Aquabacterium sp. OR-4: one gene and its partner. The protein of the gene in region 2 interacts with the protein of the main gene of each other region in a pairwise test. Links are inferred from orthologs where the notes say so. Each region holds a gene or a part of one and is shown on either strand. Other genes may lie near its edges.

Region 1 (14,856 bases), on a different replicon or contig from region 2:
CGGCCCATGCCGAGGCGGCGCGGCAGGCCGCCCGCGACCGGCGGCCCGATGCCTGGGGCCTGCTGCGCCTGCCGGCGCTGCGCAGCCTGCTGCTGCTCAACGTGGTGCTGGCCGCCTGCTGGGACGCGCACATGTTTGCGGTGCCGGTGGTGGGCCACGCACGCGGGCTCAGCGCCAGCGGCATCGGCTTGGTGCTGGGCGCCTTTGCCGCGGCGGCCACGGTGGTGCGGCTGGCCATCTCGGCCTTTGGCGCGCGGCTGGAAGAGCGCGCGATGCTGCGCGCGGCCATGGTGCTGGCCACCGCGGTGCTGGCGGCCTACGCCTGGCTGCCGGGTGCAGCGGGCATGGCCACCGGCTCGGCCCTGCTGGGCCTGGCGCTGGGCGCGGTGCAGCCCACCATCCTGGCCCTGCTGCACCAGGTGACGCCGCGTGAGCGCCATGGCGAGGCGCTGGGCGTGCGCATGCTGTGCACCAACGCGGCCACGCTGAGCATGCCGGCCGGTTTTGGCCTGCTGGCCGGCGCCACCGCGGCGGCAGCGCCGATGTGGCTGATGGCCGCCTTGCTGCTGCTGAGCTTTCCAACGCTGCAGCGCCTGTCGGCGGGCCTGCCCGCCGAGCACGGCTTGACGGATGCCGGCCCCGACCCCGACCCCGGCGATGGCAGCCCAGGCGCTGCCGGCAAACCCTAGAAGCGGATGTTGGGCGTCGGGCCGGGGTTCTCGGCCGGCGGAGGTGGCGGTGGCGTTGGCGCGGCGGCCGGTGCTGCCGGCTCGGCCCCCCGCGGTGCCAGCGGGCTGGCGGCGGCCCAGCGCCAGCTGGGCGGCAGCGCCGAGCTGGCCGGGTAGCCGGCCAGGTCGAGCGTGGACAGCCAGTCGCTCTCGAGCCAGCCGCGCAGCACCTGGCTGCCGATGCGCACGCTGGGCACGGTGAGCGCGCCGCTGAGCTGCTGCAGTGCCTGCTGGTCGGCGTCACTGACCACGCTGCGCTCGCTGTAGGGCACGCCGCGCCGCTGCAGCATCTGGCGCGCGCTGTCGCAGGGCGCGCAGTCGGCGGCGGTGATCAGCGTGACCGGAAAACGCGCCACCGGCTGGCGCAGCGCCTGCGGCAGGCTGGCCAGATTGGCCGGCGCGCCATCGGTCGCGCTGACCGCGCCGCTTTGGCGGATGCTCAGCACCCGGTTGCCCGCGGCGGTGGGCGGCCGGTCGGTGTAGGTCACGCGGCCATCGGGGCCGATCACCTTGTACTGGGCCAGGGCTGGCCAGGCCGCCGTGGCGGCCAGGGCCACAAGCAGGGCGGCGCGCAGCGCTGGGCGGTGCATCATCGCCGGCCCCGGCGTCACGCCATGCCCTGGTGGCGCAGCAGGGCGTCGATGCTCGGCTCGCGGCCGCGGAAGGCCTTGAAGCTGGCCATCGCCGGGCGGGCGCCGCCGGCCTCGAGCACCTCGCGGCGGAAGCGCCGGCCGACCTCGGGGTTGAACACGCCGGCCTCCTCGAAGGCGGCATAGGCGTCGGCCGACAGCACCTCGGCCCACTTGTAGCTGTAGTAGCCGGCCGAGTAGCCCCCGGCAAAGATGTGGCTGAAGCTGTGCTGGAAGCGGTTGAAGGGCGGCGGCGGCAGCACCGCCACCTCGGCGCGCACCTCGTCCATGATGGCCTGCACGCGGCCCGGTGCGTCGGCCTCGGTGTGGATGCGCATGTCGAACAGCGAGAACTCGATCTGGCGCAGCGTCTGCAGCCCACTCTGGAAGTTCTTGGCCGCCAGCATCTTGTCGAACAGCGCGCGCGGCAGCGGCTCGCCGGTGTCGGCATGGGCGGTCAGGCGCGAGATCACCTCCCACTCCCAGCAGAAGTTCTCCATGAACTGGCTGGGCAGCTCGACCGCATCCCACTCGACGCCGGAGATGCCGGCCACCGACAGCTCGTCCACCTGGGTGAGCAGGTGGTGCAGGCCGTGGCCGAACTCGTGGAACAGCGTGATCACGTCGTCGTGGCTCAGCGTGGCCGGCTTGTCGGCCATCGGCGCACCGAAGTTGCACACCAGGTGAGCGACCGGCGTCTGCACCGCGCCCGCGGCGCCGGCCCCTGCACCGGCGGGTGCAACGGCGGGTGCACTGGCGGCTGCACTGGCGGCTGCATCCGGGCGGGCCCAGCGGCTGCGCTCGCCGTCCATCCAGGCACCGGGGCGCTTGCCGGTGCGCGCGTACGGGTCGAGGTAGAAGCGGCCCACCAGCTGCGGCGCGCTGTCACCGGCGGCTGGGTTGCGGCGCTCGATGCGGTAGAAGCGCACGCCCTCGTGCCACACCGGCGCCGGCTCGGGCTGGATATGGACCTCGAACAGCGTCTCGATGATGTGGAACAGGCCCTCCATCACCTTGGGCTCGGTGAAGTACTGCTTCACCGCCTGCTCGCTGAAGGCGTAGCGCGCTTCCTTGAGCTTCTCGCTCACATAGCTCAGGTCCCAGGGCTGCAGATCGGCCAGTCCCAGTTGCTCGGCGGCAAAGCCGCGCAGCTCGGCCAGGTCGCGCTCGGCATGCGGGCGCGCACGGCGGGCCAGGTCTTGCAGAAACTGGCGCACCTGGGCCGGCGACTCGGCCATCTTGGGCACCAGCGACAGCGAGGCGTAGTCGGGCTGGCCCAGCAGCGCCGCTTCTTCCGCGCGCAGGCGCAGCAGCTCGTCCATCACCGGCCCGTTGTCGCGCTCGGCGGGGCCGAACTCGCTGGCGCGGGTGACATAGGCGCGGTACAGCGTCTCGCGCAGCGCGCGGTCGTCGGCGTACTGCATCACCGGCAGATACACCGGCATGTGCAGCGTGAGCTTGTGCTGGCCGGCGCCGGCTTCGCCTGCGGCCTCAGCGGTTTGCTGCTGCACGTCGGCCGGCACGCCGGCCAGGCGGGCCGTGGGCACCAGCAGGCTGAAACCGTCGGTGGCATCGAGCACATGCTCGGAGAAGGCCTGGCCCAGCTCGGCCAGCCGCTCCTGGATGGCGGCGAAGCGCGCCTTGGCCTCGCCCTGCAGCTCGGCGCCCGAGAGCACGAAGTCGCGCAGCGCATGGGCCAGGGCCTGGCGGCGCGCCGGGCTCAGGCTTGCGGCGCCGGGGCCGTTGGCAATGGCCTTGTAGCGGGCGTACAGGCGTTCATCAGCGCCCAGCCGGGTGTGGAACTCGGTCACACGCCCCAGGTTGGCGTTGTAGGCCTCGCGCAGCTCGGGCGTGTTGGCCACCGCGTTGAGGTGGCCCACCAGGCCCCAGGCGCGCGACAGGCGCTCGAGCGGCACATCGAGCAAGGCCGACAGGCGGTCGTAGTCGGTGGGGCCGTCGGCGGCCACGGCGCGCTCGAGCGCGGCCTCGGCGTCGCGCAGCAGCTCGTCGAGCGCCGGGCTCACATGCTCGGGTCGAAACTCGGTGTAGGCGGGCAGGTCGGCGGGGCTGAGCAGCGGATTGGTCATGGCAGCAGGTTCAGTGCAACAGCAAGATGATGGGGCCGGTGGCGTGCGGGTCAAGGGCCGAACAGGCGCCAAACAGGTGCCAAACGCGGCTTGAACCCGTGCCGATCATGGGGCGGATCGGCCCACCGTGCAGCAAGTTCCGGGCGCAGCCGGTGCTGGCGGCGGTGTCAGGCCTGCGCCGCGGCCACGCGCTCGGCCGATTCGAGCGTGTTGACCAGCAGCATGGTGATGGTCATCGGGCCCACGCCGCCGGGCACCGGCGTGATCCAGCCGGCCACCGGGCTGACGCCGGCAAAGTCGACATCGCCGCAGAGCTTGCCTTCGTCGTTGCGGTTCATGCCCACGTCGATGACGATGGCGCCGGGCTTCACCATCTCGGCGGTGAGCGTGTTGCGCCGGCCCACCGCGGCCACCACCACATCGGCCTGGCGGGTGTGCACGGCCAGGTCGGGCGTGGCGCTGTGGCAGACGGTCACCGTGGCGTTGGCCTGCAGCAGCAGCAGGGCCATCGGCTTGCCCACCGTGTTGCTGCGGCCGATGACCACCGCATGCTTGCCGCGCAGATCGACGCCGGTGCTTTCGATCAGCTTCATGCAGCCGTAGGGCGTGCAGGCGCGAAAGCCCGGCAGGCCGCTGGCCAGGCTGCCGGCGGAGTGGATCGAGAAGCCGTCGACATCCTTCTCGTCGGCGATGGTCTCGATCACGCGCTGCGGGTTGATGTGCCGGGGCAGCGGCATCTGCACCAGGATGCCGTGGATGGCGGGGTCGGCGTTCAGCGCCTCGATGCGCGCCAGCAGCTCGGCTTCGGGCAGGCTGGCGTCGTACTTCTCGAGCACCGAGTGCAGGCCGCTCTCGGCGCAGGCCTTGACCTTGTTGCGCACGTACACGGCCGAGGCCGGGTCTTCACCCACCAGGATCACGGCCAGGCCGGGCTTCACGCCACGGGCAGTGAGGGCGGTGGCGCGGGCGGCCACTTCGGCGCGGATTTGTTGCGACAGCGCGGTGCCGCTGATCAGTTGGGCGGTGGTCATGACAGCCCCTCGTCCGACGAGTACGTCGGCCAGCCCTGCAGGCCGCGCCGGGCCTCGTGGCCCAGCCCTTCGCCCGGCGCAGCCCCCGTGGGGATGGCGGGCCGGCCTGGGAGCGGCCCGGCGCTCGGCCCGCTCGCGTCTAAGTGCAGTGGATTCATCGCGAGGTCTCCAAAAAGCACCAAGGCCGCTGGGAGCAGCGGCCTTGTCGAAAAAAGGTGAGAACGGGCGTGCCGGGCTCAGGCCTTGGCGGCGGCCGCCGAGTTGGCGCCGAGCGCGATCTTCAGCAGATCGGCCACGGTGTTGGCGTTGAGCTTTTCCATGATGTTGGCGCGGTGCGCCTCCACCGTCTTGATGCTGATGCCCAGGTCGTCGGCGATCTGCTTGTTCAGGCGGCCGGCCACGATGCGCTCGAGCACCTGGGCCTCGCGCGTGGTCAGGCGGCTGAGCAGGGCGTCGCGGCTGGCCTGCTCTTGGTGGTGGGTGAAGGCGCTGCGCGCCTGGTCGAGCATGCGCTCCACCAGGCCGAGCAGGTCGTCTTCCTTGAAGGGCTTTTCGATGAAGTCCATCGCGCCCTTCTTCATGGTGGTGACGGCCATCGGCACGTCGCCATGGCCGGTGATGAACACCACCGGCAGCGGGCTCTTGCGCTCGAGCAGTCGATCCTGCAGCTCGAGGCCGCTCATGCCGTCCATGCGGATGTCGGCGATCAGGCAGGCCACTTCACGCGGGTCGAAGCGCGAGAGGAAGCTCTCCGCCGAATCGAAGCACTTGACGCGGTAGTCCTTGCCCTCGAGCAACCATTGCAGCGAGTCGCGCACGGCCTCGTCATCATCGACGACATAGACGGTGCCCTTCTTGGGAATCAGGCTCATGAGGATGTCTTGGCAGCAGTGCTCGAACCGGCGTCGGGCGCCGTGCCATCGGAGGATGGCGCCAGCGGTGTCTCCTCGATCCGCGCGGTGGTTTCGACGGGCAGGGTGAAGGCGAACCGGCACCCCGAGACGTTCGGCCCATTGTAGAGGTTCTGTGCCTTGATCCGGCCGCGGTGCGACTCGATGATCGAGCGGCACAGGCTCAGGCCGATGCCCATGCCTTCGGCCTTGGTCGAGAAGAAGGCCTCGTACAGCCGGGCGATCACTTCCTCGGGCAGGCCGGGGCCCATGTCGGTGACGGCAAACTCGATCACGCCGCCCTCGTCGGGCGTATGGCGCGGCACCACGCGCAGCTCGATGTGGCGGCGCGCGGCAGGCAGGCTGGCGCTGTCGATGGCCTCGGCGGCGTTTTTCAGCAAGTTCAGCAGCACCTGCTCGATCAGGATCGGGTCGCACTTGAGCACCGGCAGGCGCTGCGCCACGTAGTGGTGGATCTGCACGTTGCGCCGGCGCATCTCGATCGAGGCCAGCTCGACCGCGTCCTCGACGATGTCCTTGGCATGGGCGGGCACGCGCTGCGGCTCGCTCTTTTTCACGAAGGCGCGGATGCGGTGGATGATCTGGCCGGCGCGCTCGGCCTGGCGCGCGGTCTTTTGCAGCGCGGCGATCAGGCCTTCGTTGTCGATCGAGCTGGACTTCACGCGCGAGACCATGCCGTTGCAGTAGTTGTTGATCGCGGTGAGCGGCTGGTTCAGCTCGTGGGCCACGCTGCTGGCCATCTCGCCCATGGTGATCAGGCGGCTCGACACCTGGGCCTTCTCGGCTTGCTGGGCGGCCAGCTCCTCGGCGCGGCGGCGCGCGGTGACGTCGGTGGCGATCAGCATCTGCGCCAGGCGGCCGTCGGTCCATTGCAGGTAACGGCTGCGCACATCGAACCACTTGTCCAGCGCCGGGGCGTAGATCTCGCGCGGGTCGGTGCCCAGGCCGGCCAGCTCTTGCGCGGGCAGGCCGCTGTAGCCGTCCACGTCCTCCAGCTCGGCCTGCGGCGGCTGGTTGGCCGAGCCGCTGGCCAGCAGGCCGTGGCCACGCGCATCGGCGCCAAACCACAGCCGGTAGCTGCGGTTGGCAAACAGCAGTTCGCCCTGCTGCACGCTGAGCACCGACACCGCCGCCTCCAGGCCTTCGAGCACCGTGGTGAAGCGTTCGTGGCTGGCCGAGAGCTGGTCGCGGATGCGCTTGGCTTCGGTGATGTTGGTCATGCTGGTCATCCAGCCGGTCTGGTGGCCACGGGCATCCACCAGCGGCGAGACGTACATGCGCGCGTCGAACAGCGAGCCGTTCTTGCGCGCCACCTTGACCTCGATGCCGCCGGCCGGGCTGCGGCCCTGCAATTGCTGCTGCAGCAGGCGGTGGTTCTCGTCCACGCGGTCGTGCGGCCAGTAGGGGTAGGGCGGCAGGCGGCCGATCAGCTCGGCCTCGGTGAAGCCGGTCATCGCGCAGAAGGCGGGGTTGACGTAGGTGACGCGGCCTTCGCGGTCGATGGCGCGCATGCCGGTGAGCATGGAGTTCTCCATCGCCCGGCGGAAGTTGGTTTCCTGCACCAGCGCGTCCTGGATCTGGCCGCGGCGGCGCATGTGGCGCCAGGTGCCCAGCAGCATCCACACGGTCAGGATGGACAGCGCCACCACCAGCCAGAACAGCGCGTTGCCGATCAGGCCCACCGAGGTGCGGTAGCCAGTGGCGCGCAGCAGCAGGCCGTTGGCGGCCGGCGCCAGCGGCACCTCGTGCACGATGGACGCGCGCTGCTGCGCGCGGCCGGGCATCGGTGTCACGGTGCTGGCCAGCACGGCGTGGTGCTCGTCGATCACCGCCACCGCGTGCCGGCGCGTCACCTCGCTGGGCACGAAGTGGCGCATCAGCACGTCGATGGAGTAGTCGGCCACCAGCGCGCCGGCAAAGTGGCCGCGCGCCAGCATCGGCACATGCACCTGGAACACCAGGGTGCCGTTGCGATCCTTGAAGGGGCGCGAGTACATCGGCTGGCGCAGGTCGCGCGCGGCGATGAAGGCCCAGTCGCTCTCGCTGCGCAGTGCCTCGCGCAGCTCGGCGCCGGGCGGGCGGGCGCCGGCGCGGGGCGCGCCGTCGTCGCGCTCGCCGGCGCTCTCGAAGCGTGCGCGCGGGCGCTGGTCGGCGCCCAGCCAGGACAGGCGGGTGATCTCGGGCCGGTCGCTGCTCAGGCTGCCGGCCTGCTGGCTGAACTCGGCCGGGTCGAGCTCGCGCGTGGCGAACTCGCGCGCCAGCCGCACCAGCTGCTCCTGGTCTTCGATCAGGCGCAGGCGGATCTGCTGCTGGGCGATCTCGGCATCGCGCTTGACGGTTTCGGTCTCGCGCTCGATTTCCTCGTTGCGCAGGTACCAGAAGGCCGAAATGATGGCCGCCAGGAACAGCAGCACCGAGGCCAGCGGCGCCAGCGTGGCCAGGCGGTCCTGCCGGGCCGGTGATTGGCGGCGCCACCAGCGGCCCAGCGGGCGGCGGGCCAGGGTGCCCAGACCATGGGCGCCGGAGTCTTGGGAAGGGGCGGACATGGCGGTGATTATCCCGGCGCCCGCCCGCGGCACCGGGCGTGCCGGGGCCGCCAGCGCCGGCGCACGGGCCTGGCAGGCCGTGCCGCTCTCCAGGTGAATTGCATAATACGAAACGCATTCACGCCATTTGGAAATCAACCGAAGTTGTGCCACACTGCGCGCCGTTCGCGCCGAACCACACGCAAATAGGAGACAAGCGATGTCCGCCCAGCCCGACAAGAACTCTGCCGCCGCCCTCGACACCGACGCTCAGGAAACCCGCGAGTGGCTGGACGCGCTGACCGCGGTGATCAATGCCGAAGGCCCTGACCGCGCCCACTACCTGCTGGAGCAGCTGCTTGAAGAAGCGCGCCAGCACGGCGCCGACATGCCGTTCTCGGCCAACACCGGCTACGTCAACACCATCGAGCCCGATCAGGAAGAGCGTTGCCCCGGCAACATCGAAATCGAGGAGCGCCTGCGCGCCTACATGCGCTGGAACGCCATGGCCATGGTGGTCAAGGCCAATCGCCACAACCCGCCCGATGGCGGCGACCTGGGCGGCCACATCGGCTCGTTTGCGTCGCTGGCGCACATGTTCGGTGCCGGCTTCAACCACTTCTGGCATGCCGAGAGCAAGGACCACGGCGGCGACTGCATCTACATCCAGGGCCATGTGGCGCCCGGCGTGTATGCCCGCGCCTACCTGGAAGGCCGGCTGACCGAGGAGCAGCTGCTGCACTTCCGGCAAGAGGTGGACGGCAAGGGCCTGTCGAGCTACCCGCATCCCAAGCTGATGCCCGAGTTCTGGCAGTTCCCCACGGTGAGCATGGGCCTGGGCCCGCTGATGGCCATCTACCAGGCGCGCTTTCTCAAGTACCTGCATGCGCGCGGCATTGCCGACACCGCCAACCGCAAGGTCTGGGTGTTCTGCGGCGACGGCGAGATGGACGAGGTGGAGAGCCTGGGTGCCATCGGCCTGGCGGCGCGCGAGAAGCTCGACAACCTGGTGTTCGTCATCAACTGCAACCTGCAGCGCCTGGACGGCCCGGTGCGCGGCAACGGCAAGATCATCCAGGAGCTGGAGAGCGAGTTCCGCGGCGCGGGCTGGAACGTGCTGAAGCTGATCTGGGGCAGCGACTGGGACCCGCTGCTGGCGCGCGACAAGGACGGTGCGCTGCGCAAGGTGATGATGGAGACGCTGGACGGCGACTACCAGGCCTTCAAGGCCAATGATGGCGCCTTCGTGCGCAAGCACTTCTTCGGCCGCGACCCCAAGACGCTGGAGATGGTGGCCAAGATGAGCGACGCCGACATCTGGGCGCTGCGCCGCGGCGGCCATGATCCGCAGAAGGTGTACGCCGCCTATGCGGCCGCGGTCAAGCACCAGGGCCAGCCCACGGTGCTGCTGATCAAGACCGTCAAGGGCTTCGGCATGGGCAAGGTGGGCGAGGGCAAGAACACCGTGCACCAGACCAAGAAGCTCACCGACGACGACATCCGCGCCTTCCGCGACCGCTTCAACATCCCCATTCCCGACAGCGAGCTGCCCAAGCTGCCGTTCTACAAGCCGGCCGACGACACGCCCGAGATGCGCTACCTGCACGAGCGCCGCCAGGCGCTCGGCGGTTACCTGCCGCACCGCCGCACCAAGGCCGAAGAGCACTTCACCGTGCCCTCGCTCGAAACCTTCAAGGCCGTGCTCGAGCCCACCGCCGAAGGCCGCGAGATCAGCACCACCCAGGCCTACGTGCGCTTTCTCACCCAGCTGCTGCGTGACCAGGCGCTGGGCCCGCGCGTGGTGCCCATCCTGGTGGACGAGGCGCGCACCTTCGGCATGGAAGGCCTGTTCCGCCAGGTCGGCATCTACAACCCCGCAGGTCAGCAGTACACCCCGGTCGACAAGGACCAGGTGATGTACTACCGCGAGGACAAGGCCGGCCAGATCCTGCAGGAAGGCATCAACGAAGCCGGCGGCATGGCCAGCTGGATTGCCGCAGCCACCAGCTACAGCACCAGCAACCGCATCATGGTGCCGTTCTACGTGTACTACTCGATGTTCGGCTTCCAGCGCATCGGCGACCTGGCCTGGGCGGCGGGCGACATGCAGGCGCGCGGCTTCCTGCTGGGCGGCACCAGCGGCCGCACCACGCTCAACGGCGAAGGCCTGCAGCATGAAGATGGCCACAGCCACATCCTGGCCGGCACCATTCCCAACTGCGTGAGCTACGACCCGACCTTCGCGCACGAGGTGGCGGTGATCATGCAGCACGGCCTCAAGCGCATGGTGGAGAAGCAGGAGAACGTCTTCTACTACCTCACGCTGCTCAACGAGAACTACCCGATGCCCGGCCTGGTGGCCGGCACCGAGGAGCAGATCATCAAGGGCATGTACCTGCTGCAGGACGCGCCCACCGTGGCCGGCCAGCCGGCGGTGAACCTGCTGGGCTCGGGCACCATCCTGCGCGAGAGCATGGCCGCCAAGCAGCTGCTGGCCACCGACTGGGGCGTGGCCGCCAAGGTGTGGAGCTGCCCCAGCTTCAACGAGCTGGCCCGCGACGGTGCCGATGCCGAGCGCCACAACCTGCTGCACCCCACCGACGCGCCGCGCCTGCCCTTCATCGCCCGCCAACTGGCCGGCCACGCCGGCCCGGTGGTGGCCAGCACCGACTACATGCGCAGCTATGCCGAGCAGGTGCGCGCCTACCTGCCCAAGGGCACGGGCTTCAAGGTGCTGGGCACCGACGGCTTCGGCCGCAGCGACTTCCGCAGCAAGCTGCGCGAGCACTTCGAGGTCAACCGCCACTACATCGTGGTGGCCGCGCTGAAGGCCCTGGCCGACGACGGCGTGCTGCCGCTGGCCAAGGTGGCCGAGGCGATCCAGAAGTACGGCATCAAGGCCGACAAGATCAACCCGCTGTACGCCTGATCACAGCCACCAGACCTCGGAGACAAGCACTATGGCAATCGTGGAAGTCAAGGTCCCGGACATCGGCGACTTCAAGGACGTGGCGGTGATCGAACTGCTGGTCAAGCCCGGTGACACCGTGGCGGTGGACCAGAGCCTGATCACCGTGGAGAGCGACAAGGCCTCGATGGAGATTCCGTCCAGCCATGCCGGCGTGGTGAAGGAGCTCAGGGTGGCCATCGGCGACACCGTGAACCAGGGCACGTTGCTGCTGATGCTGGAGGCGGCCGGCGGCGCCGCTGCGGCGCCCGCACCCGCACCGGCCCCGGCCCCGGCCGTGGCAGCCCCGGTGGCGGCGGTGGCCGCCGCTGCGGCGCCGGCGCCGGCCGCGGCCGCCCCCGCCGCATCGGGCGGCGTGGTCGAGGTGCTGGTGCCCGACATCGGCGACTTCGACGAAGTGGCGGTGATCGAGGTGATGGTCAAGCCGGGCGACACCATCAAGCTCGAGCAGAGCCTGATCACGGTCGAGTCCGACAAGGCCTCGATGGAGATCCCCAGCAGCCACGCCGGCGTGCTGAAGGCGCTGCGCGTGACGCTGGGCGACAAGGTTCGCAAGGGCTCGCTGGTGGCCCTGGTGGAAGTGGCCGGCGTTGCCGCCGCCCCCGCCGCCCCCGCCACCCCCGCCGCGGCGGCGCCGGTGGCTGCGGCCGCGGCCGCTCCGGCGGCCAGCCCGGCCGCCGCACCCCCGGCCAGCGTGGCAGCCCCGGCTGCGGCGGTGGCGGCTGTGCCGGCGCACCAGCCTGGCGGCGCCCCCACCGGCCAGCTGCCGCATGCCTCGCCGACGATCCGCCGGCTGGCACGTGAGCTGGGTGTGCCGCTGGCCGAGGTGGCCGGCAGCGGACCCAAGGGCCGCATCACGCAGGGCGACGTGCAGGGCTTCGTCAAGAACGTGATGGCCGGCGCGGTGATGACCGCGGCGCAAAAGGCCAAGGCCCCGGCGCCCGCCGCTGCGGCCGGCGGCGAGGGCGCGTTCCCGGGCCTGCTGCCCTGGCCCAAGGTCGACTTTGCCAAGTTCGGCCCGGTCGAGCGCAAGGACCTGTCGCGCATCAAGAAGATCAGCGGCGCCAACCTGCACCGCAACTGGGTGGTGATTCCGCATGTCACCAACCACGACGATGCCGACATCACCGATCTCGAAGCCTTCCGCGTTCAATTGAACAAGGAGAACGAGAAGAGCGGCGTCAAGGTCACGATGCTGGCCTTCATGATCAAGGCCGCCGTGGCCGCGCTGAAGAAGTTCCCCGAGTTCAATGCCAGCCTGGACGGCGACGGCAGCCTGGTGCTGAAGAACTACTTCCACATCGGCTTTGCCGCCGACACACCCAACGGCCTGGTGGTGCCGGTGATCAAGGATGCCGACAAGAAGGGCATCTTCCAGATCAGCACCGAGATGGGCGAGCTGGCCAAGAAGGCGCGCGACGGCAAGCTGGGCCCGGCCGACATGAGCGGCGGCTGCTTCAGCATCAGCAGCCTGGGCGGCATTGGCGGGCGCTACTTCACGCCCATCATCAATGCGCCCGAGGTGGCCATCATGGGCGTGTGCAAGAGCGCCATCGAGCCCAAGTGGGACGGCAAGCAGTTCGCGCCGCGCCTGATGCTGCCGCTGAGCCTGAGCTGGGACCACCGCGTGATCGACGGTGCCGCGGCAGCGCGCTTCAACGTCTACTTCGCCTCGCTGCTGGCCGACTTCCGCCGCATCGCGCTGTAAGGCCGGCGCGAGATGACCACCATCTGTGTGGCCCGCAAGGGCGGCCAGGTGGCCATCGCGGCCGACGCGCTGGTCACCTTTGGCGACACGCGCCTGGCCCATGGCTACGAGGCCAACGACAAGCTGTTTCGCATCGGCGACTCGTGGATCGGCATGGCCGGCACCACCGCGCACTTTCCCGTGCTGCGGCGGGCGCTGGGCACGCTGCCGGCCGACGAGCTCAAGCTGCACTCGCGCGACGAGGTGTTCGACACCTTCCTGAAGCTGCACCCCAAGCTGAAGGAGCACTTCTTCCTGAACACCAAGGAAGACGATGCCGACCCCTACGAGAGCAGCCAGTTCACGATCCTGATCGCCAATGCGCGCGGCATCTTCGGCGTCTACTCGTACCGCGAGGTGTTCGAGTTCGACCGCTTCTGGGCCATCGGCTCGGGCCGGGCGTTTGCGCTGGGGGCCATGCAGGCCAGCTTCGAACGGGTGCGCTCGGCGCGTGAACTGGTGGAGACCGGCGTGCGCGCCGGCTGTGAATTCGACAAGAACTCGGCGGGTCCGGTGCGGACCCACACGCTGAAACTGAAAGGCTGACAACACCATGGCCCTCATTGACGTGACCGTGCCGGACATCGGCGACTTCAAGGACGTGGCGGTGATCGAGATCCTGGTCAAGCCGGGCGACACCGTGCGCGCCGAGCAAAGCCTCGTCACCGTGGAAAGCGACAAGGCCTCGATGGAGATCCCCTGCAGCCACGCCGGCGTGGTGCAGGCGCTCAAGATCAAGATGGGCGACACGGTGAACCAGGGCTCGGTGCTGCTGAGCCTTGAGGTGGCCGAAGGCGCCGCTGCGGCGCCGGCCCCGGCTGCTGCACCTGCTGCTGTACCTGCACCCGCCCCGGCACCGGTGGCCGCTGCGCCGGCGCCGGCCGCCACGCCCGCGCCGCAGGCCGCCAGCTACACCGGCAGTGCCGATCTGGAGTGCGATCTGCTGGTGCTGGGCGCCGGCCCCGGCGGCTACTCGGCCGCCTTCCGCGCGGCCGACCTGGGCCTCAAGACCGTGCTGGTCGAGCGTTTTCCCACGCTGGGCGGCGTGTGCCTGAACGTGGGCTGCATCCCCAGCAAGGCGCTGCTGCACGTGGCCGCGGTGATGGACGAGGTCAGGCACTTCGCCGACCTGGGCGTCGAATTCGCCGATCCCAAGGTGGATCTCGGCAAGCTGCTGGCGCACAAGAACAAGGTGGTGGGCAAGCTCACCGGCGGCCTGGCGGCCATGGCCAAGATGCGCAAGGTGACGGTGGTGCAGGGCAACGGCACCTTCGCCGATCCGCACCACCTGAGTGTGCAGGTGGGCGAGGGCGCCGAGGCCAAGACCCAGACCATCCGCTTCAAGAGCGCCATCATCGCCGCCGGCTCCGAGGCCGTGAAGCTGCCCTTCCTGCCCGACGATCCGCGCATCGTCACCAGCACCGGCGCGCTGCAGCTGCGCCAGCAGCCCCAGCGCATGCTGGTCATCGGCGGCGGCATCATCGGCCTGGAGATGGGCACGGTGTACTCCACGCTGGGCGCCAGGCTGGATGTGGTGGAAATGCTCGACGGCCTGATGCAGGGCGCCGACCGTGATCTGGTCAAGGTGTGGCAGAAGATGAACGCCGACCGCTTCGACAAGATCATGCTGAAGACCAAGACCGTGGGCGCCAGCGCCGGGCCCGAGGGCATCACGGTGCAGTTCGAGGGCCTGGACGGCAGCAAGAGCGAGGCCACCTACGACCTGGTGCTGCAGGCCGTGGGCCGCACGCCCAACGGCAGGAAGCTGGGCGCCGAGAAGGCCGGCGTGGTGGTGGGCGAGCGCGGCTTCATCCCGGTGGATGCGCAGATGCGCACCAACGTGCCGCACATCTACGCCATTGGCGACATCGTCGGCCAGCCGATGCTGGCGCACAAGGCGGTGCACGAGGCGCATGTGGCCGCCGAAGTGGCCGCTGGTAACAGCAAGGCCCAGTTCGACGCCCGCGTGATTCCCAGCGTGGCCTACACCGACCCCGAGGTGGCCTGGGTGGGCCTGACCGAGGATGAAGCCAAGGCCAAGGGCATCAAGGTCAAGAAGGGCCTGTTCCCGTGGACGGCCTCGGGCCGCGCCATTGCCAACGGCCGCGACGAAGGCTTCACCAAGCTGCTGTTCGACGACTCGCCCGAGGCCCATGGCCACGGCCGCATCCTGGGCGGCGGCATCGTCGGCACGCATGCCGGCGACATGGTCGGCGAGATCGCGCTGGCC
Region 2 (14,282 bases):
TCACCGCGCACGCGGAAGCTGCCGCGGCTGAAGTCGACGTCGTTGCGGCTGTACTGCATGCGGATCAGCTGCGCGATGGCATCGCGCTGGCCGATCTTGTCGCCCACGCGCACGATGAAGCGCATCTGCGTGTAGTCCTCGGGCTTGCCGATGCCGTAGATGGCGCTGACCGAGGCCACGATGATGGTGTCGCGCCGCTCCAGCACGCTCTTGGTGGCCGACAGCCGCATCTGCTCGATGTGCTCGTTGATCGAGCTGTCCTTCTCGATGAACAGGTCGCGCTGCGGCACATAGGCCTCGGGCTGGTAGTAGTCGTAGTACGAGACGAAGTACTCCACCGCGTTCTTGGGAAAGAACTCGCGGAACTCGCTGTACAGCTGGGCGGCCAGCGTCTTGTTGGGCGCAAACACGATGGCCGGCCGGCCCATGCGGGCGATCACATTGGCCATCGTGAAGGTCTTGCCCGAGCCGGTCACGCCCAGCAGGGTCTGGTAGGCCAGGCCGTCGGCTATGCCCTCGCACAGCTGGTCGATGGCGGCGGGCTGGTCACCGGCCGGCGGATAGGGCTGGAACAGCTGGAACGGCGAGCCCGGGAACGTGACGAACTGGCCTTCGCCCGATGGCATGGGCGAGGCATCTTCCGCGGCAGACAGGTCGGCAAGATCGGACATCGGGGTTTCCCTGGGGCAAATGGGTCACTGGCTCTAAAATCGCGGGCTGGCTGCGGCGCTGGGTGGCGCGCGCCGGCCAATCCAACAGCGTACCGCAGTGCGGCATTCCACGTGGGTGCCGCTGCCGCAAGCCGCCGTGAACCGCCCTTCCCTGCTGCCACCGTCCTGACAGGAACCACACCTCCATGAGCTTCTTCGCCGCCGTCGAGATGGCCCCGCGTGACCCGATCCTGGGTCTGAACGAACAATTTGCCGCCGACACCCGCGCCGACAAGGTCAACCTCGGCGTCGGCGTGTACTTCGACGACGCCGGCAAGCTGCCGCTGCTGGCCTGCGTGAAGGCCGCCGAAACCCAGCTCACCGAAGCGGCCAAGCCGCGCGGCTACCTGCCCATCGACGGCATCGCCGCCTATGACAAGGCCGTGCAGCGCCTGGTGTTCGGCGCCGATTCGGCCGTGCTGGCCGACGGCCGCGTGGCCACCATCCAGGCGCTCGGCGGCACCGGCGGCCTGAAGGTGGGCGCCGATTTCCTGAAGAAGCTGAACCCCGCCGCCCAGGTGCTGATCAGCGACCCGAGCTGGGAGAACCACCGCGCGCTGTTCACCAACGCCGGCTTCGAGGTGGGCACCTACAGCTACTACGACGCCGCCAACCGGGGCGTGAAGTTCGACGCCATGCTGGCCGACCTGAACGCTGCCGCCGCCGGCACCGTGGTGGTGCTGCATGCCTGCTGCCACAACCCGACCGGCTACGACATCACCCCGGCGCAGTGGGCGCAGGTGATCGCCACCGTCAAGGCACGCAGCCTGGTGGCCTTTCTCGACATGGCCTACCAGGGCTTTGGCGACGGCATCGCCGAAGACGGCGCGGTGATCCAGCAGTTCCTGGACAGCGGCGTCGAGAACTTCTTCGTCGCCACCTCGTTCTCCAAGAGCTTCAGCCTGTACGGCGAGCGCGTGGGTGCGCTCAGCGTGGTGTGCGCCAGCAAGGACGAGACCGCCCGCGTGCTGTCGCAGCTCAAGATCGCCATCCGCACCAACTACAGCAACCCGCCCACCCATGGCGCCCAGGTGGTGGCCACGGTGCTCGACACGCCTGCGCTGCGCGCGCAGTGGGAGCAGGAGCTGGCCGCCATGCGCCAGCGCATCAAGCAGATGCGCACGCTGCTGGCCGAGAAGCTGGTGGCCGCCGGTGTAAAGCAGGATTTCGGCTTCATCGTGCGCCAGCGCGGCATGTTCAGCTACTCGGGCCTGAGCAAGCCGCAGATGGAGCGCCTGCGCAGCGAGTTCGGCGTGTACGGCGTCGATTCGGGCCGCATCTGCGTGGCCGCACTCAACACCCAGAACATCGACAAGGTGGTGGCCGCCATCGCCGCGGTGCTCTGAGGGGCCGCTGCCCCACACTGACGCCCTTTTTTTGCTGCAGCGCCACATCCGGCGCCAGCCACCCTGCACAGCCCGGCCCCGCCGGGCTGTGTCGTTTGGGCACAGGCTTGTCGCCCAGGCGACAGGAAAGCCGAACTGCGGTGCGAAGTTACGTGTTTTTCCGTAGCCGGCTCGGCCTATGCAGCCGCACGATGCTCGGAGTAACATTCACAATGCTGCAGTGCACAAAACTTTGCACCCGCCGTCAGGTCGGGTTCAGGGGCTGCAGCACAAGATGACAGCGCTCGCCCGAGCCCCCGACGCACCGCCGTCTGACTGGAGTCCATCCCGCCATGCTTTATCAGATCTACGAGACCCAGCGTGCACTGATGGCGCCGTTTTCCGAGTTCGCCAGCGCCTCGGCCAAGCTCTACAACCATCCGCTCTCGCCCTTCACGCACACGCCGATGGCGCAGCGCGTGGCCGCCGGTTTCGACCTGATCCACCGTCTGGCCAAGGATTACGAGAAGCCCGAGTTCGGCATCCGCACCGTGCCGGTGGACGGCGTGGACGTGGCCGTGCAGGAGCAGTACCCGATCGTGCTGCCGTTCTGCCGCCTGATCCGCTTCAAGCGCTATTCGGACGATCCGGTGGTGCTTGAGAAGATGAAGAGCCAGCCGGTGGTGCTGGTGGTGGCGCCGCTGTCGGGCCACCACAGCACCCTGCTGCGCGACACCGTGCGCCAGCTGCTGCGCGACCACAAGGTGTACATCACCGACTGGGTCGATGCGCGCCAGGTGCCGGCCGAGGCGGGACCGTTCCACCTCAACGACTACGTCAGCTACGTGCAGGACTTCATCCGCCACCTGGGCCCCGAGGTCAATGTGATCTCGGTGTGCCAGCCCACCGTGCCGGTGCTGGCCGCCGTGTCGCTGCTGGCCACCAAGGGCGAGTTCACGCCGCGCACGCTGACGATGATGGGCGGCCCGATCGACGCCCGCCGTTCGCCCACCGCGGTGAACAACCTGGCGATGAACAAGAGCTTCGAGTGGTTCGAGAACAACGTGATCTACCGCGTGCCGCCGAACTTTGCTGGCGCCGGCCGGCGCGTCTACCCGGGCTTTCTGCAGCACACCGGCTTCGTGGCGATGAACCCCGACCGCCACCTGAGCGCGCACTACGACTACTTCCAGGACCTGATCCGCGGCGATGACGATTCGACCGACGCGCATCGCCAGTTCTACGACGAGTACAACGCCGTGCTCGACATGCCGGCCGAGTACTACCTCGAGACGATCAAGACCGTGTTCCAGGATTTCGCCCTGGTCAACGGCACCTGGCAGGCCGACGACGGCACCTACGTGCGCCCGCAGGACATCACCACCAGCGCCCTGCTCACCGTGGAAGGCGAGCTCGACGACATCTCGGGCGCCGGCCAGACCCGCGCCGCGCACGACCTGTGCAGCGGCGTGCCCAAGAGCCGCCAGTTCCACTACGACGTGGCCGGCGCCGGCCACTACGGCATCTTCTCGGGCCGCCGCTGGCGCGAGAAGGTGTACCCGGAGATCAAGGCCTTCATCCTGACCTTCAACAGCCCCGAGGGCCGGCTCGACCACACGCCCACCCCCGACGAGCTGAGCGGCGACTACGAGATCGACCGCATCGCCGTGGATGCCCCCGCAGCCGTGGCCGCCGAGGCACCGGCGCGCAAGATCACGGTGCGCAAGGCCACGCCGGTCAAGACGGCCAAGACCGCCTCCAAGCCCACCGCCCCGGTGGCCGCCGAGGCCCCGGTGGCCGCTGCCGCGCCGGCCCGCACGCGCAGCCCGCGCGCGGCGGCAACCGCGCCGGCCCCGGCCGCCAACCGCCCCACGGCCCGCGCCACGCGCAAGCCGCGCGGATAATCCGGGCGGTGCAGTCCACCGCCCCCATCCCCCCGCGAGCCATCGCGCCGAACCCCGCCACCGAGCGGGGTTCTTCATTGGCCGAGCAGATCGACGCGCTGCTGCCGCAGACCCAGTGCACCCGCTGCGGCTACCCCGATTGCCGCAGCTATGCCCAGGCGATTGCCGGCGGCCGCGAGGCCATCAACCGCTGCCCGCCCGGTGGTGCCGAAGGCGTGGCGCGGCTGGCCGCGCTGACCGGCCAGGCGGTGCAGCCGCTGGACGCGGAATGCGGCGCCGAAGGCCCGCGCCTGCTGGCCGTGATCGACGAGGCCTGGTGCATCGGCTGCACGCTGTGCATCAAGGCCTGCCCGGTCGACTGCATCAGCGGCACCCACAAGCGCATGCACACGGTGATCGACGCCGACTGCACCGGCTGCGAGCTGTGCGTGCCGGCCTGCCCGGTGGACTGCATCCGCCTGGTGCCGGTCAGCGGCGAGCGCACCGGCTGGCAGGCCTGGAGCGCGGCCGAGGCCGCCACCGCCCAGGCCGCCTACACCCAGCGCAACGCCCGCCGCGCCCGCCACAAGCACGAGCACGACGCGCGCCTGGAAGCCAAGGCCGCCGCCAAGCTGGCCGATCTGCCGGCCCACACCCAACACACCGACCCGGTGGTGATCGACCGCAAGCGCGCGGTGATCGAGGCGGCACTGGCGCGCGCCCGCGCGCGCCGCGCGGCAGACCAGGGCTGAGATGAACCGGCCGCCACACGCATGGCATTCACCGCCCGCCAAGGCGGCGCATCAGGCCCGCCGGGCGGCCGGGCGAGCCTGACATGTCGCGCCTTCAAGCCAACGCGCTGCTGCTGCTGGCCGCGGTGATCTGGGGCTCGGCCTTCGTGGGCCAGGTGCTGGGCATGGCGGGCGTGGGCCCGCTCGGCTTTACCGGCGTGCGCTTTCTGCTGGGCGCGCTGGTGGTGGCGCCGCTGGCCTGGCGCGAGCGCCGCGCGCTGCAGGCCCAGGGCCATGCGCTGGGCGTGCCCGAGCTGCGCTGGATCGCCCTGCTGGGCGCGCTGCTGTGCACCGGCGTGGTGATGCAGCAGATCGGCCTGATGAGCACCACGGTCACCAACGCCGGCTTTCTGACCGCGCTGTACGTGCCCCTGGTGCCGCTGCTGGCCTGGTTTTTTCAACGCCAGGCGCCGCACTGGAGCGTGTGGCCGGCAGCCGCCGGCTGCCTGGGCGGCACCTGGCTACTGACCGGGGGCTCGCTGGGTGCCTTCAGCCCGGGCGACCTGTGGGTGCTGGCCAGCGCCCTGCCCTGGGCCGTGCATGTGCTGCTGGTGGGCCAGGTGGCCAACAAGCTGCGCGGCGCCTACGGCCTGGCCTGCGGGCAATTTTTGGTGTGCGGCCTGGCCGCCAGCGCTGCCGGCCTGGCGCTCGAGCCGATCACGCTGCAAGGCCTGGCCAGCGCGGCCGGCGCCATTGCCTACACCGGCGTGCTGTCGGTGGGCGTGGGCTTCACCATCCAGGTGGTGGGCCAGCGCCACGCGCCGCCGGCCGACGCGGCCATCGTGCTCAGCTCGGAAACCGTGTTTGCCGCCTTGTTTGGCGCGTGGTTCCTGGGCGACCGGCTCAGCGCCGTGGGCCTGCTCGGCTGCGGCCTGATCCTGGCCAGCATCGTGGGCGTGCAGATCCTGCCGCTGCTGCGCGCCCGACTGACCTCCACCTCCTGAGCTGGTTCATGAAATCTGCCGACATCACGCCCTTCTTCGCCACACTGGCCGCGGCCAACCCGCAGCCGGCCAGCGAGCTGGAGTACACCAGCGTGTTCGAGCTGCTGGCCGCCGTGCTGCTGTCGGCCCAGGCCACCGACGTGAGCGTCAACAAGGCCACGCGCCGGCTGTTTCCCATGGCCAGCACGCCGCAGGCCCTGCTGGCGCTGGGCGAGGAGCGCCTGGCCGATCACATCAAGACCATCGGCCTCTACCGCAGCAAGGCCCGGCACCTGATCCAGACCTGCCGCATCCTGATCGAGCAGCACGGCGGCCAGGTGCCGCGCAGCCGCGTGGCGCTGGAAGCCCTGCCAGGCGTGGGCCGCAAGACCGCCAACGTGGTGCTCAACGTGGCCTTCGGCGAGCCCACGATGGCGGTCGACACACACATCTTCCGCGTCGGCAACCGCACCGGGCTAGCCCCGGGCAAGACGCCGCTGGCGGTGGAGCTGCAGCTCGACAAGCGCGTGCCGGCGCCGTATCGGCGCGATGCGCACCACTGGCTGATATTGCACGGGCGCTATGTGTGCACGGCGCGCTCGCCCAAGTGCGGGGTCTGTCAGGTGCGAGCGTGGTGCGACATGGGGCGCAAGCTGCCGGCTTGAAGCCGCGGCGGGCGACTTGTAAGGAATCGGCGCCCGCCGCGACCCATTGCGCATGAAGCCGCTTCTGCTCCTGTTCACGCTGCTGCTGGCCAGCGCCAGCCTGGGTGCTGCACCGCCACCGGCAAGCCCCCTGCCCTTCAGCGGGGCCACGCTGGACGGCCGGCGCTTCGACCTGGCGGCGCGGCGCGGCCGTGTGGTGATGGTGGTGCTGTGGCGCAGCACCTGCCCGGTCTGCATCGACAAGCTGCCCGAACTGCGGATCAACGCCCGCGGCTGGAAGGACGCACCCTTCGATCTGGTGCTGGTCAACCTGGATGCCAGCCCCGCCGATGCGGAACGTTATGACCGGGCGCGCCGGATCCTGGCCCCCGGCGAGGCCTCGGTGTTCAGCTTCTGGCAAGGGCAGGCGCAGATGCCGGGGCCATGGCGAAGCCCGGATCGCCTGCCGCACACCGTGATCATTGATCGCCAGGGCGCGGTGGCCGCGCAGTTTGAAGGCCGCATCCCGGCCGAGGCCTGGAACCAGGTGGCTGATCTGCTGCCCTGACAGGCCGGGCAGCGGTCGGCGCGGGCGGCCATGCGCCGATCAGGCCGGCCCGAATCGCGCCTGGCGGCACTCGCCGTAGCGCGGCGGGCGCGGCCAGTGGGCGGCGTCCAGTCCAGCGCACAGGCGTGTGGCCAGCCGCACGGCAGGATCGGTGGGCCGCTCAGCCCGCTGCAGCAGCTGCATCACGCCCGCATGGGCCACCACGAGGCGGGGTTCGGTGGCGGCCAGGGCACCGCCCCCATGGGCGCCAGGCGCTTCAGGGGGTCGGCCTGGCGCTGGCGCCTGCACCCAGGCCGCCACGCGCAACGCCATGGCCGCCAGCGCCTCGCCGCCGCCCGGCGCATGGCCGGTGAAATCGGCCTCCCAGGCCTGCACCTCGCTCCAGGCGATGTCGCGCCAGGGCTGGCCGTCCCAGGCGCCGAAGTGCAGTTCCATCAAGCGCGCATCGATGTGGTGGCGCCAGCCCCAGCGCGCCAGCCAGCGGCCCACGTCGGCGCAGCGGCGCAGCGGTGAGGTCCACACCGCGCGCGGCAGGCCGTGGCGGCGCGCCGCGGTGCGGATGCGGTGCGCCAGGCGCTTGGCGCGGCGGGGGTGCACCGGCAGATCGGTCTGGCCGATGCAGCGGCCGGCCGCGCCCTCGGGGCGGGGATGGCGCCACAGCCACAGGCTCGAGGGCGCGGCCTGGGTTGGCGCGGCCTGGGCTGGCGCGCCCTCGCCTGCCACGCCCGGCGCCGTCATGCCATCCACACCGGCTGGGCCGCGGCCACGACCAGCACCGCCAGTTCGGCGAACTGCTGGGTGGCACCCAGCGTGTCGCCGGTGAAGCCGCCCAGGCGGCGCAGCAGCCAGGCGCGCATGCGCCAGGCCACCAGCAGCACGGCCAGCAGCGCCAGCGTGGCGCGCCAGGGCATGGGCGCTGGCAAGGCCAGCGGCACGCCGCCTGCGGCCAGGCCACCGCCCAGCGCCACGGCCACCAGCAGCGTCCAGCCCCAGGCCGTGGCCAGGCCGGCCGCGCCGATGCGCTGGGCCAGGGGCTTGGCCTTGGCGTGCTCGGGGTCGCCGGCATAGGTCAGCGTGGCCAGCAGCGTGGCGGCGCCGGCGCGGCTGGCCGCCTGCGCCAGCACCAGGGCAGCGGCCGCGGCCATGGCGCTGTGCTGGCCGGTCAGCTGCGCCAGCAGCGCCAGCTTGGCGGCCAGCACCAGCACCAGGCCCAGCGCGCCATAACTGCCCAGGCGCGAGTCCTTCATGATCACCAGCGCGCGCTCGCGGCTCACGGCGCCGCCCAGGCCGTCGCAGGTGTCGGCCAGGCCGTCTTCATGAAAACCGCCGGTCAGCCACACCGTGGCCGCCGTGGCCGCCACGGCCGCCACCCACGGGCTGCCGCCCAGGGCCGTGGCCAGCGCCAGCGCCGCCGCACCAAACGCCCCCACGCCCGCGCCCACCAGCGGAAAGTGGCGTGTGCACTGCGCCAGCCAGGCGGGGTCGAAGCGGGCCAGCCGCACCGGCACGCGGGTGAGGAACTGCAGCGCCACGGCGATCAGCCGCAGTTCGTGAACCAGGGCCTGCAACATGCGGCGATCAGGCCTCGGCAGGGCCGCTGACGCCCGCCGAGTCGAAACTGGCCATGCCGGCCAGCAACTCGACAGCCGAGGCCACCAGCGGCCAGGCCAGCGCCGCGCCCGAGCCTTCACCCAGGCGCAGGCCCAGATCCAGCAGCGGCTGGGCGTCCAGCGCCTGCAGCATGGCGGCATGGCCGGCCTCGGCACCGCGGTGGCCGAACACGCAGGCGTCGGTGAGCGATGGCGCCAGGCCGCGCGCCACCAGCGCCGCGGCGCCGGCGATGAAGCCATCCACCAGCACCAGGCGGCGCTCGGCCGCGGCCTGCAGCATGGCGCCGGCCATCATCGCGATCTCGAAGCCGCCGAACTCGGCCAGGGCCTGGATGGGGCTGAACCGGCCGGGCGCGATGCCCACGCGGTCCAGCGCGCGCTGCAGCACGGCGCGCTTGTGCGCCAGGCCGGCGTCGTCCAGGCCCGTGCCGCGGCCCACGGCCTGATCGAGCGGCGTGCCGGCCAGCGCCACCAGCAGCAGCGCGGCGGCCGAGGTGTTGGCAATGCCCATCTCGCCCAGCACCACGGCATTGCCGGGGCGCGCGGCCACCAGCGCGGCGCCGCGGCGCAGGCCCTCCAGCGCGCGCTCTCGGCCGAGTGCCGGGCCGCTGGCCGCGTCATCGGTGCCGGCGCCCAGGCGGGCTGCCACCAGATCGGGCCCGGCCGGCGGCGCGCTGGCGATGCCGGCATCCACCAGGGTCCAGGCCAGGCCATGCTGGCGCGCGAGCACATTGATGGCCGCACCGCCGCCACGCATATTGGCCACCATCTGGCCCGTCACCGCCTGCGGATAGGCCGAGACGCCTTGGGCGGCGATGCCGTGGTCGGCCGCAAACACCAGCAGCTGCGGCGCGTGCAGCGCGGGTTGCGCGCTGCCCTGCAGCAGGCCGATCTGCAGCATCAGCGCCTCGAGCCGGCCGAGTGCGCCCAGCGGCTTGGTGAGGTGGTCGATGCGGTGGCGCAGGCGCGCGGCCAATGCGGGCTGGGCCGCGGCATCGCGCGGCTGGATGCGCGCGCACAGGGTGGACAGGTCGGCGGACAGGTCGGCGGGCAGGTCGTCGGTGGGCGGGGTCGGGTGCATGGCGGGCATTTGAGAGGCAAGCGGCTCGGCGGATGTTCGGCGAAAGCTCAGCGCAGGGTCAGTGGACATTCGGTGGACATTCAGTGGATGCTCGGCGGGCGTTCAACGGGCCTCGAGCAGGCCCATCAGCGTGGCGGCGCCCACATGCTCGTCCAGCGTGTCGGCCAGCCGGTCAAACACCGTGGCCAGCGGCTCGGGCGCGCGGCCGAACAAGGCCTGCAGCACGGCCGGGTTCTCGAACAGGCCGTGCAGGTAGACGGCCAGGATGGGGCCCCGCTGCCAGCCCAGGCCGGGCGAAGCGGGGGCGGCATCCAGCAGGGTATCGAGCAAGGCGCCCTGGCGATCGACCTGGCTGTGGCCCAGGTGGATCTCGTAGCCCAGCACCGCCAGGCCGCTCAGCGCCGCCCACGGGCCCTGCAGCGCGCCCAGGCGGTGCCGCGCCTGGCGCAGCGTCTTGTGCGCGGCAAAGCGGGTGTGCAGCGGCAGCAGGCCCAGGCCGGCGTCCTGCCCCGGCGTGCCGCCTTCCTGGCCCAGCGGGTCATCGACCACCCGGCCCAGCCATTGCAGTGCGCCGCACACGGCCAGCAGCGGCTGGCCGGCGGCCACGTGTTGCGCAATCGGCGCGTCCAGGCCCTGCTGCCGCACCCAGGCCAGATCGGCCCGCGTGTGCTTGCTGCCGGGCAGCACCAGCACGGCGCCGGGCGCGGCCAGCGCGGCACGCAGCGTGGGCCCATCACGCACCACCACCAGCGGCAGGCCGGCGCGGGCCACGGGCTCGAACTCGTCCAGGTTGCTGGCATGCGGCGTGGACAGCAGCACCACGCGCGGGCCGGTGCTGGCGGGTGAGCCCAGCGGCACCGCATCCTCCTCGGGCAGGCCGTGCTGGCGCAGCAGGGGCAGCACGCCCAGCACCGGCAGGCCGGTGCGCTGGCGCAGCAACTCGGGTGCGGGCGCCAGCAAGGCCGCGTCGCCACGAAACTTGTTCAGCAGGTAGCCGCGCAGGCGCTGGCGCACGCCGGCGTCCGCCAGCTCGGTGGTGCCCAGCAGGTGGGCAAAGGCGCCGCCGCGGTCGATGTCGGCCACCAGCAGCGCGGCGGCATCGGCCTGCACGGTGGTGAAGGTGTTCACATAGTCGTGCGCGGCCAGGTTGATCTCGGCCGGCGAGCCGGCGCCTTCGATCACCAGCAGCTCGGCCTCGGCCTGCAGCGATTGCAGCGCCGCCTGGGCGGTGGGCCACAGCAGCGCACTGCGCTCGCGCCAGGGCATGGCCGCCAGATCGGGCCGCAGCTGGCCCATCAGCACCACCTGGCTGCGGGTGTCGGCCTCGGGCTTGAGCAGCACCGGGTTGTGGCGCGGCTCGGGCGCGGTGCCGGCGGCCAGGGCCTGGAAGTACTGGGCGCTGCCGATCTCGGCCTGGCGGCCATCGGCGGCCACCACCACGCGGGCGTGGTTGCTCATGTTCTGCGCCTTGAACGGCCGCACGTCGAGGCCCCGCCGCGCATACCAGCGGCACAGCGCGGTGGTGATCCAGCTCTTGCCCGCGCCGCTGGTGCAGCCAAGCACGGCCACGGCCTTGGCGCGGCTCATGGCATGGCCCCGGCCGGCGTGCATGCCGGCGCCGCGGCGCCGGGCTGGGCGCGGCCGTCAGCGCCCAGGCCGGGCGGCGCGGCGGCAGCGGCCGCCTCGGCATCCCAGGCCGCCAGCCACAGCGCCTGCTCGGCGGGCGGGCGCAGGCCCACGCGCACCCAGCCGGGCAGTCCGAACGACTGGCAGCAGCGCAGCGCCAGGCCGCGCTGGCGCAGCTGGCGCAGGCCGGCCATCACGGCCTCGGCCGTGCCGGGCGGGCGGCCCAGCACAAAGGGCGCCGTGCCGGGCGCCAGTGCCCAGCCGCGAGCCTGCAGTGCCGCCACCAGCGCGGCGCGCCAGGCGGCCAGCGTGGGCCGGCAGCCGGCCAGCCAGGCCTGGGTGGCCGGCTCGCACCAGGCGCCCAGCAGCGCCTCGCCCTCGGCCGACAGCACCCAGCTGGGCGCCAGCGCCTGCACCTGGGCCCAGGCGCCGGCCAGGCCGCCACCCGGCAGGGCCTCGGCCGGCGCCTGCAGCCAGCCGGCGCGCACGCCGGGCAGTCCCAGGGCCTTGTTGGGCGTGTGCACCTGCCAGGCCTGCGCGGCCAGGGCGGCGGGCAGTGCCACGGGCTCGGCGGGCGGGCCCAGGCGCAGCGCGGCATAGGCCAGGTCGAGGGCCAGCCAGTGCCCGGGGCGCAGCGCCTGCTGCAGGGTCTGCCAGGCCTCGGCCTCGAAGACCGCGCCGCCCGGGTTGGCCGGATCATTGACCCACAGCAGCGTGCCGGCCTCGGCACCGGCCAGGGCCAGCAGGCTGGCGCGGTCGTGCCAGTGGCGCAGCGGCAGGCCGGCGGCCTGGGCCGCGGCGGCGTAATCGGCATAACCCGGTTGCGGTGCGGCCACCTGCTGCACGCCGGCCAGGCGCGCCGCCAGCGTGAGCCGAAAGATGCCCTCGCTGCCGCCGGCGCTGACCGCGATGCGCGCCGGCGCCACGCCCTGGTGCGCGGCCAGGCGCTCGCGCAAGGCGGCGTAGGCCGGATCGGGGTAACGCTGGCGCGGCGCGGCGCGCACGGCCGCCAGCGCCCCCGGCGCCGGGCCCAGCGGATTGACATTGGTGGACGCATCCACCCGCAGCGGCGGGCCGCCATCGGGGCCGCCGTGAACGCGGTGCTGCGGCGCCAGCGCGTGGCCTGCGGCACTCATCGCAGCCACCCGCTGCCGGCCGCCAGCCCCAAGCCCACAGGCCAGCCATGGCCCAGCAGCACGCCGCTGCCGGCCAGCACCAGGCCGGCCAGCACAAAGGCCAGCACGGCGGCCCGCCGGCCCAGGGCCAGGGCCTGCCGGGTGTCGGTGGCCTGCGGCGCGCGGCCGGCGGCGTGCAGGGTGTAGACACCCGGCTTGCCCAGGCGCACATCCAGGCGCAGCGCCATGGCGCCCATCGGCCAGCCGCCATTGGGCGACGGCGTGCGCGCGGCTTCGCGCCGCAGGGCCGCGGGCGCGATGCCGCGCGCGCCGCCGGCCAGCCACAGCAGCGCGGCGCTCAGGCGCGCCGGCAGCCAGCCCAGCAGATCGTCGGCGCGCGCCGCGCAGCGGCCGGCCCATTGCCAGCGCGGGCTGCGGTAGCCCCACATGGCGTCCAGCGTGTTCACCGCGCGCCAGGCCCAGGCCCCGGGCAGGCCGGCCACGGCCAGCCAGAACAGCGGCGCCACCAGCGAATCGTTGAGGTTCTCGGCCAGCGTCTCGATGGCGGTCTCGCGCACCCCCTCGGCGTCGAGGGCCTGCACCTCGCGGCTGCACAGCCGGGCCAGCCGCGCACGCGCGGCAGTCAGGCCACCATGCGCAAAGGCGGCCTCCACCGCAGCCACCTCGTCGTGCAGCATGCGCCAGGCAAAGGCCGGCTTGAGCGCCAGCGCCAGCAGCGGCACGGCGGCCCACGGCGGCAGTTGCCACAGCGCCCATTGCAGCGCCGCGGCCAGCGCCGCGGCCACCGCCACCACCAGCGCCCAGGCCAGGCCGCCGGCGGCGATGGCCCGGCCCGCCGGTGCCGCCGGCAGGCGCCGGCCCAGCCAGCCCGCCGCCGTGCCCAGCCAGGCCACCGGATGCCAGGCATTGCGCGGCTCGCCAAAACGCCAGTCCAGCGCCGCGGCCAGCGCCACCGCGGCCGCCAGGGCCCATCCCGAGGCAGGCAGGCTCATCATTCGTCCAGCGGCACCAGACGCGCCAGCAGGCCGCGCTTCAGGCGCTCGGGGCGCTGGCCCCAGGGCAGCAGGCCATCGGCCGCGGCCTGGTGCTGGGCGGCCACGGCCAGCAGCTGCGATGCGCTCTGGTCATCGGGCGGCAGATCACCGAACAGGTAGGTGAGCTTGCCGCGCGCCTGCAGCGCCGCCGTGCAGCCGCGCCCGCAGGCCGCCAGGCAGGCGATGCCGCGCAGGCGCAGCGCCGGCTGGGCTTGATCCATCAGCGCCACCTGCACGGCCTCGTGCAGCAGCTGGCCGGCGGCGTCGCCCTCGCGCGGCCAGTCGGCCGGGCGGCAGGTGGTGCAGACCAGCAGTTCGGTGGGGGCGGGGGTCGGGGTGTCGGGCAAGGTCATGGCGCGGCAACAGGGAATGGAGCGGGAACAGGGCCGGAACCGGTGGCGCCGGACGCCGCCGCGCCGGAACCGGTAGTGCCGGTCGCCGCGCCGGCGTGCAGCCAGCTGGCGCCCCAGTGGGCCACCCAGGCGGCGGCCTGGCCGGTCGGCGCCCAGGGGTCGTCGAAATCCACCACGCTGAGCAGGCGGCCGGGGGGCCGCGGCGGCAGCGCCGGGCCATCGGCGCCGCCGTCGCTCAGCAGCCAGGTGTGGCTGGGAACCTGCGCCGGGCCGGCACACAGCGTGGCAGCCAGCTGCAGCGCCTGGGCCAGCGGTGTGCCACCGCCACCACCCAGCGGGCGCACGGCCACCGCCATGGCGCGGCGCGCCGCCTGGGGGGCCAGCAGGCACTCGGCGCCCTGCCCGCCAAAACGGATCAGCGCCAGCCGATCGCCACGGCGCGTGGCCTGGGCCATCAGCCGCAACACCCAGCCCTTGGCCAGGGCCAGACGGCCTTGGCGGTGCATCGAGCCCGAGCAGTCCAGCAAGATCAGCTGCAGCCGGGGCGGCCTCGGTGGCGTGCGGCGCCAGCGCCAGTGCGCGGGCTGCAGCCGGGCCT

The links.
Region 1: the proteins of nth (region 2) and aceE interact in binary tests that used the Escherichia coli proteins (3 or more experiments, as listed by UniProt). The link is inferred for Aquabacterium sp. OR-4 from one-to-one orthologs.

Annotation. Positions count from the first base shown.
Region 1 is NZ_JAOCQD020000001.1:1,858,437-1,873,292, reverse strand. What follows is about bases 7,739-11,040. They hold aceE (pyruvate dehydrogenase (acetyl-transferring), homodimeric type), read left to right. Parts: upstream 7,739-8,131; coding sequence 8,132-10,840; downstream 10,841-11,040. Other genes in these bases: aceF (dihydrolipoyllysine-residue acetyltransferase), read left to right, coding at 10,872-11,040; N4G63_RS08130 (PAS domain-containing sensor histidine kinase), read right to left, coding at 7,739-7,932. In the rest of the region: N4G63_RS08155 (MFS transporter), read left to right, coding at 1-689; N4G63_RS08150 (glutaredoxin family protein), read right to left, coding at 686-1,321; N4G63_RS08145 (M3 family metallopeptidase), read right to left, coding at 1,336-3,444; bifunctional methylenetetrahydrofolate dehydrogenase/methenyltetrahydrofolate cyclohydrolase FolD, read right to left, coding at 3,612-4,475; N4G63_RS08135 (response regulator transcription factor), read right to left, coding at 4,712-5,347; more of N4G63_RS08130, read right to left, coding at 5,344-7,738; more of aceF, read left to right, coding at 11,041-12,587; N4G63_RS08115 (Ntn hydrolase family protein), read left to right, coding at 12,600-13,172; lpdA (dihydrolipoyl dehydrogenase), read left to right, coding at 13,180-14,856. UniProt on the Escherichia coli protein: Component of the pyruvate dehydrogenase (PDH) complex, that catalyzes the overall conversion of pyruvate to acetyl-CoA and CO(2).
Region 2 is NZ_JAOCQD020000002.1:182,952-197,233, forward strand. The notes cover bases 4,752-7,479. They hold nth (endonuclease III), read left to right. Parts: upstream 4,752-5,661; coding sequence 5,662-6,297; downstream 6,298-7,479. Other genes in these bases: N4G63_RS13020 (DMT family transporter), read left to right, coding at 4,754-5,653; N4G63_RS13030 (TlpA disulfide reductase family protein), read left to right, coding at 6,350-6,844; N4G63_RS13035 (histidine phosphatase family protein), read right to left, coding at 6,884-7,479. Outside these bases: excinuclease ABC subunit UvrB, read right to left, coding at 1-671; N4G63_RS13005 (amino acid aminotransferase), read left to right, coding at 857-2,056; N4G63_RS13010 (polyhydroxyalkanoate depolymerase), read left to right, coding at 2,389-3,939; electron transport complex subunit RsxB, read left to right, coding at 4,017-4,670; more of N4G63_RS13035, read right to left, coding at 7,480-7,582; cobS (adenosylcobinamide-GDP ribazoletransferase), read right to left, coding at 7,579-8,415; cobT (nicotinate-nucleotide--dimethylbenzimidazole phosphoribosyltransferase), read right to left, coding at 8,423-9,535; N4G63_RS13050 (cobyric acid synthase), read right to left, coding at 9,638-11,122; N4G63_RS13055 (aminotransferase class I/II-fold pyridoxal phosphate-dependent enzyme), read right to left, coding at 11,119-12,297; adenosylcobinamide-phosphate synthase CbiB, read right to left, coding at 12,294-13,289; N4G63_RS13065 (DUF1636 family protein), read right to left, coding at 13,289-13,684; N4G63_RS13070 (vWA domain-containing protein), read right to left, coding at 13,681-14,282. UniProt on the Escherichia coli protein: DNA repair enzyme that has both DNA N-glycosylase activity and AP-lyase activity. The DNA N-glycosylase activity releases various damaged pyrimidines from DNA by cleaving the N-glycosidic bond, leaving an AP (apurinic/apyrimidinic) site.